One region of the Clostridium sulfidigenes genome, then DNA from elsewhere that is predicted to be linked to it. Evidence: a T-box and tRNA genes for the amino acid it is inferred to sense, from the RefSeq annotation. Region 1 holds a T-box; the other regions hold tRNA genes.

Region 1 (2,276 bases):
AAGATTCCTATGCCAATAGTTTTCTACCTTTTTTAACTTCCCACTATGGAGAGATAGACGTGGTAGATCTTAGGTATTACATGGATAATATGGAAGAGTTAATTGAGTCGAAGGATATAACAGATATGTTATTTTTATATAATGTAAATACCTTTAATTCTGATGATTCTATATTAAATCTTAATTAATAATAACTTAATTAACAATAAATAGGAGCTTAGATATATTAATATCTAGGCTCCTTTATTTAATCAATATTGTGTATATATTCTAAGTATATTATTCAAGTTTTTTGCTTCCTTTAATTATTCTAGTGATAAAAAAGGCAAGTGTACCAAATACAGCAATTAAAACTATAGGTGTAAATAAAACACTTAAAGAACTTTGAGTTGCTGAACATATTGTCATATAAGAAAAATCAGAAACTAAGATTAATTTTAAAAATATCAGCATAGTTTTTAGATTAGTATATACAAAATTCTGATTTTTTTCTGTGATTTCTACAGGTACATTCCATATATTAGGAAACAGCGTTATGGTTGTAAGTCCTGTATATAAAATTATTGAAATTATAGGCATTATAAGTAGCATACCTTTCCCACTCCAGTTGGTAACAACTCCTTTAGCATTATAGTGAGATGGGATAGTATCAGGAAGGGTGCTCCAAATGAATATTAGATAGATTATTGAGCCTAGTAAGATTAATAGAGCTAGAGTTTCAAGGAATTTTTGAAATTTAGTAAAAGGGACTTTCTCTTTCATAGAATATCCTCCAAACATATAAATAATTAATAGATATTAAGCTATAATATAATTTTATAACAAATGTTAGATTATAACAAATACAAAATTTTTCACCAATAGTTGACATTCTAAAATCATGCACATATAATAATAGATAACAAGTGTTTTGAATAAATAATATAAACTTGAAAATACTAGTTAATAGATGAAAATAAAGACTGTGATGAGAAGAGTAGATATGAGAAGTAGTTAAAGCGAGTTGACGATGGTGGAAGGTCAATATGAAGCTCTTATTGAAGAACATCTCGGAGTTTCTAACCGAAATCTTAGGAGAGTAGACTTAGACGGAATCTCACCGTTAAAAGAGAAGAGTATCAAGAGAGATCTTTGTACTTGTTGAGTTGATCAATATGATAATTTGGGTGGTACCGCGGAATGTATCCTTTCGTCCCTGTTTTTTAGGGAAGGAAAGGTTTTTTTTATTGTCTTAAAATAGAATCATATTACCTCAACAGGCAATAATCAAATTATAAAAGGAGGATTTTATTATGGAAACAGTCTTAGTAAAAAGTCTTTACAGAGAAAGTGAAAAATACGCAGACCAAGATGTTTGTATTTCAGGATGGATTAGAACTTTAAGAAGTTCTAAAGCTTTTGGTTTTATAGAAGTTAATGATGGTAGCTTCTTTAAAAACCTTCAAGTTGTATTCGAGGATAGCCTTGATAACTTTAAAGATATAGAAAAGTTAAGTATTAGCTCATCTATAATAGTTGAAGGAAAACTTGTATTAACTCCAGGAAGTAAGCAACCTTTTGAAATTAAAGCTACAAAAATAGTAGTAGAAGGTGAATCAAGTAATGAGTATCCACTTCAAAAGAAGAGACACACCTTTGAATATTTAAGAACTATAGCTCACTTAAGACCTAGAAGTAATGCTTTTTCAGCAGTATTTAGAGTACGTTCTTTAGTTGCTTATGCAATTCATAGCTTCTTCAATGAAAGAGGATTTGTTTATACTCACACTCCAATAATTACAGGAAGTGACTGTGAAGGTGCAGGAGAAATGTTCAGAGTTACAACTATGGACCTTGAGAACATCCCAATGACTGAGGATAAGAAAATAGATTATAAGAATGACTTCTTTGGTAAGGAAACAAACCTTACAGTTAGCGGTCAGCTTGCAGCAGAAGCTTATGCTCTTGCATTTAGAAATGTTTATACTTTCGGACCAACTTTCAGAGCTGAAAACTCTAACACTGCAAGACATGCGGCAGAGTTCTGGATGGTAGAGCCAGAGATAGCTTTTGCAGATCTTAAGGATGACATGACATTGGCAGAAGATATGATAAAGTATATCATAAACTATGTTCTTGAAAATGCTCCAGAAGAAATGGAATTCTTCAACAGCTTTGTAGATAAGGGATTACTTGAAAGATTAAACCACGTTGCAACTTCTGACTTTGGTCATGTAACTTATACAGAAGCTGTAGAATTATTAAAGAAAGCAGATAAAGAGTTCCAGTACCCAGTA
Region 2 (2,276 bases), on a different contig from region 1:
TTTTAAAGTTTACAAATATACCTTGAGCTGTTTCAGGTCTTAAATATATTTCATTTTTACTGTCTTCAGTTATGCCTTGGAAAGTTTTAAACATAAGATTAAACTTTCTTATATCTGTATAATTCATTTTCCCACACTTTGGACAAACCACATTATGTTTTTCAATATATTCTTTATACTCTTCATTAGTCCATCCATCAGCTACAGCTACTTCTGCGCCTTCTGAAACCATATGATCTTCAACTAACTTATCAGCTCTAAATCTAGCCTTACATTCTTTGCAATCCATTAATGGATCAGAGAATCCACCTACATGACCTGTAGCTACCCAAACTTCTGGATTCATCAATATTGCACAATCCAAACCTATATTGTAAGGATTTTCTTGAACAAACTTTTTCCACCATGCTTTTTTAACGTTATTTTTAAATTCCACACCTAAAGGACCATAATCCCATGAATTCGCAAGTCCTCCATAAATTTCGGACCCAGAAAATATAAATCCTCTATTTTTACATAAAGCTACCATTTTATCCATAGTTAATTCTTTTGCCATGTTCATTACCTCCATCAATGTTTTTTATTATTAATTGCAATTAACAAATTAATATTTGTAAATAAAAAAACTTTAACCAATTAAGGGACGAAATTAATCCGCGGTTCCACCCTTATTAGCTAAAGCTCATCTTTAAAATTTATCACTAACTCAAAAGCTCCCTTCATAATATTGATATGATAATTTACACCCACCATCATCTCTCTTTAAAATCTTTATTACTACTCTTCTTTGTCATCGTTATTATTCAGTTTTTAATAATATTATCCTCACATAATATTATAATTAAATATAAAATTAAAATGTTATTTTGTTATATTATTTACTATAACAAAATAAGCCGACTTAAAAGCCCGCCGTAAGTTATCTTATAAAAAATGGCTCCGCGAAGAGGATTCGAACCTCCAACCTATCGGTTAACAGCCGAGTGCTCCACCGTTGAGCTATCGCGGAATATTTAATTCATATCTAGATTATAGCATATTTAATGTAAAATTCAACACTATTTTATAAAATTTAAAAAATAATTTATTTAACTTACATTATATGAATACTTTAATATTTTATCCAGAAATCTTTTTAATATGTAATAATTATTTAATATATATTTACTGATATTATATATTAAACTAGTACCTTAACATTTTACCCAAAAATTATTTTAATATGCAATAATTTTTGGGTAAAATTAATTTTAAAATTATATATTATTAATTATATTATTGTAGAGGTTTCATTGTTGGGAATAGTATAACATCCCTGATGGATACTGAATCAGTTAAGAACATTACTATTCTATCTATACCAATTCCAAGTCCACCTGTTGGAGGCATTCCTACCTCAAGAGCACTCATGAATTCCTCATCAATTAGATAAGCCTCATCATCTCCAAGCTCTCTTTCTTTTGCTTGTTGTTCAAATCTTTGTCTTTGAACTATAGGATCATTTAGTTCTGAATAAGCATTACAAACTTCTCTACCATAAACAAATCCTTCAAATCTCTCAGTAAAGGCTTCATTTCCACGTTTTTTCTTAGTTAATGGTGATATTTCTACTGGATAATCACAAAGGAATGTTGGTTGAATTAAATGTTCTTCGGCATATTCTTCAAATAATCCATTTAATATATCTGCCTTTGTACAATCTTTTAATTCCTTTATAAATTCTAAATGTTTTTCTTTTGCAATTTGTCTAGCTTCTTCATCTGTCTTAATTTCATTGAAGTCTACACCTGCATATTCCTTTACAGCATCAATCATAGTAATTCTTCTCCATGGTGGTGTAAAGTCTATTTCAGTTCCTTGGTAATTTACTTTAGTGCTGCCATGAACCTTCTCACAAGCATATGCAACTAATTCTTCTGTTATTTTCATCATATCGTTATAATCAGCATAAGCTTCATATAATTCTATCATTGTAAATTCCGGATTGTGTCTTATACTCATTCCTTCATTTCTGAAGTTTTTACCCATATCATATACTTTTTCAAGTCCACCAACTATACACCTTTTTAAGTATAACTCGGTAGCAATTCTTAAATACATATCTATATCTAAGGTATTATGATGAGTTACGAATGGTCTTGCAGCTGCTCCTCCAGCTATAGGAGATAAAATAGGAGTCTCCACTTCTAAGTATCCTCTATTATCTAAGAATTCTCTTACAGCTTTTATAATTTTTATTCTATTAATAAAAGTATCCCTTACATCTTTATTCATTA
Region 3 (2,276 bases), on a different contig from region 1:
TTCTTTTATCCCTATGAAAAAATATTTTACAGCAGCTTCTACACCCATTTCCATCATTTTCTTTTCTATAAGTTTTATAAAACTTTCATTTAAATTATTTGTGGATTGCTTTATATTTAATAATTCTTGTTGAATAATTTCTAAATTGTTTTCTCCAACTTTATTACCAAATTCAATAGTATCAAGTAATGAATCAACCTTTTCTAGCATTTCCTTTTGCTCTTTATTAACACTTTGTAAAAGAAAAACTTTTAATTTATCGTATTCAAGTCTTTCCTCACTTATCTCAAGATTTCTTATTTCACGGTCTTCCTTTTCTTTTCTTTTTAATGCAATTTCCTTACTAACCTCGTTTATTTGTTTTTCTAATTCACGTTGTGGTCTCAATAACTCATTCATTTGCGAAACTCTACTTAATTCCATCATATTATTTAATTCTTCTTTTGATGGTAAAGAAAATTCTCCAATCTTATTAGTCATTAAAATCCCCTCCCATAAAATACATTATTCTACAGAAGTTCCAATATTCCTTTAAATCTGCTCAATAGCACCTCTAGAATTTCTTTTATATCTTCTAGCTTTCATTACTTCTCTAAGATCATCAGTTTCTTTTTCCTTAGTTAGCTTTTTACAACCACAGTGGGAGCATGAAATATATTTACCAGTATTTTTAGATGAAATAACTTCTGAAGTTATTAAAATAATTTCTTTACCACAACCTTTGCACTTATATGCAGTATAATATCCTTTCATACTCTCACCTCATTTTTTATGTATTAAAAAAAGCACTCATATAAAGTGCTTTTTAGATCTACTGGTTTCCCAGTCATACTATTATAACAGTTGAAGTTCTTTTTATTCAAAGAAAGGATGTCAGCCTAAGAAAGCCATGGCGGAAATAGAGAGATTTGAACTCTCGACACATAGGTTAACAGCCTACTGCTCTACCAAACTGAGCTATATTTCCATATATAAAAAGAACCCTATTTCTAGAGCTCTTCTTTGTAACTAACTATTACTAATAACACTTACTGAATAATTTACTGTTCCAGCATAACCACCTAAATTTACGACTAAATACCAATGACCAGTTCTAGGAACGATTATTTCAAATGGAGAAACTTTAGCAAGTCCACCGTAATAACTATATTTTCTACCATTTTTAAAATTACTAAAATTAGTAGGATCTAATAGAATTACATTTGCTTGTTTATCAAGCTTAACAACAATTACATCACCTTCATTATAATTCCCATCCCCATATTTAAAATTCATTATGAGCACCTCCTCTCATAGATTAAATTCTACAAGATTTGGTAATTTCCTCTATTTATTTTCTTCATACTCTTTTATTAACTTATAAAAAGTATTTTTTTTAAGTCCAGTAAGCTCCATTGCTTTTACTGCAGTAATTTCTCTTACTTTCCAATCATCATATACTTCTTTCCAGTTATCAGGGTATTCTATTTGTTTTCTTCCCTTGTATTTTCCCTTTGCCTTAGCAATTGCAATACCTTCTCTTTGTCTTTCAAGAGTATTAGCTCTTTCAAATTCATTTATAGCTCCTACCATGCTAAGCATTAGTTTTCCTGTTGGCGTTGAGCTATCAAGATTCTCTTTAATACTTATTAATGTAATCCCCTTATTTTCTAATTGTTCTACTATCTTAAGAAGATCTTTAAGACTCCTTGATAATCTTGAAAAATCCCAAATATAAATAGTATCTCCTTCTCTAGCAAATTCAAGCATATTCTGTAACTCTGGTCTGTTATAATTTATTCCTGAACCTTTTTCAGTAAACCATTTATCTATATTGTATTTTTTAAGTCCTTCAAGTTGTCTATCTTCATGTTGTTCTAATGAAGATACTCTAGCATAAGCAATATTCATTTATAAACACCTCCGGTTTTTCAAAAATATTATAGAAATTGTGTAACTGGTCAACGGGGTATTTATAGACCTCCATTTTAGAAGGTACCCCTCTCCAGTCATCTCTATATTTACATTATATACCTAGTGTTTATTTAGAGTCAATAACTTTATGAAACATTTGTTTATTTATTAATAAAACAATTTTAAACAAACATAATTATATATTATTTAATTGTTTATTATAAGCATACTTCAAACAAACTACTTAACAACCTTCAAGTTCTTAATATCATCAAGCTCTTTCTTAAGAGTATTAGTATCTTTACTCTTATCACCATTACCAGGAGTATTTGTTTCTTCTTTGGTTACGGATGGTGAACCAATAGCCTGGTCTAATAGGTACT

The links. A T-box is a leader RNA that pairs with one kind of tRNA and senses whether it is charged. The one in region 1 lies ahead of asnS (asparagine--tRNA ligase), so its partner is inferred to be a tRNA-Asn.
Region 2: it encodes a tRNA-Asn, which carries the amino acid that the T-box ahead of asnS (asparagine--tRNA ligase) is inferred to sense. The anticodon was not compared.
Region 3: it encodes a tRNA-Asn, which carries the amino acid that the T-box ahead of asnS (asparagine--tRNA ligase) is inferred to sense. The anticodon was not compared.

What each region holds. Positions count from the first base shown of each region.
Region 1 is NZ_JBQHQR010000008.1:148,565-150,840, reverse strand. Features, by position in the region: gene ACTNBA_RS11385 (DHHW family protein) at 1-188, shown strand, start outside; gene ACTNBA_RS11380 (DUF1648 domain-containing protein) at 280-762, opposite strand; T-box leader at 956-1,200, shown strand; gene asnS (asparagine--tRNA ligase) at 1,290-2,276, shown strand, end outside.
Region 2 is NZ_JBQHQR010000029.1:3,660-5,935, reverse strand. Features, by position in the region: gene ACTNBA_RS18910 (glycine--tRNA ligase) at 1-556, opposite strand, end outside; T-box leader at 637-803, opposite strand; tRNA gene ACTNBA_RS18905 (tRNA-Asn) at 935-1,009, opposite strand; gene lysS (lysine--tRNA ligase) at 1,276-2,276, opposite strand, start outside.
Region 3 is NZ_JBQHQR010000004.1:196,252-198,527, forward strand. Features, by position in the region: gene ACTNBA_RS06445 (hypothetical protein) at 1-480, opposite strand, end outside; gene ACTNBA_RS06450 (hypothetical protein) at 532-753, opposite strand; tRNA gene ACTNBA_RS06455 (tRNA-Asn) at 891-967, opposite strand; gene ACTNBA_RS06460 (DUF1883 domain-containing protein) at 1,009-1,275, opposite strand; gene ACTNBA_RS06465 (recombinase family protein) at 1,327-1,890, opposite strand; gene ACTNBA_RS06470 (helix-turn-helix domain-containing protein) at 2,134-2,276, opposite strand, start outside.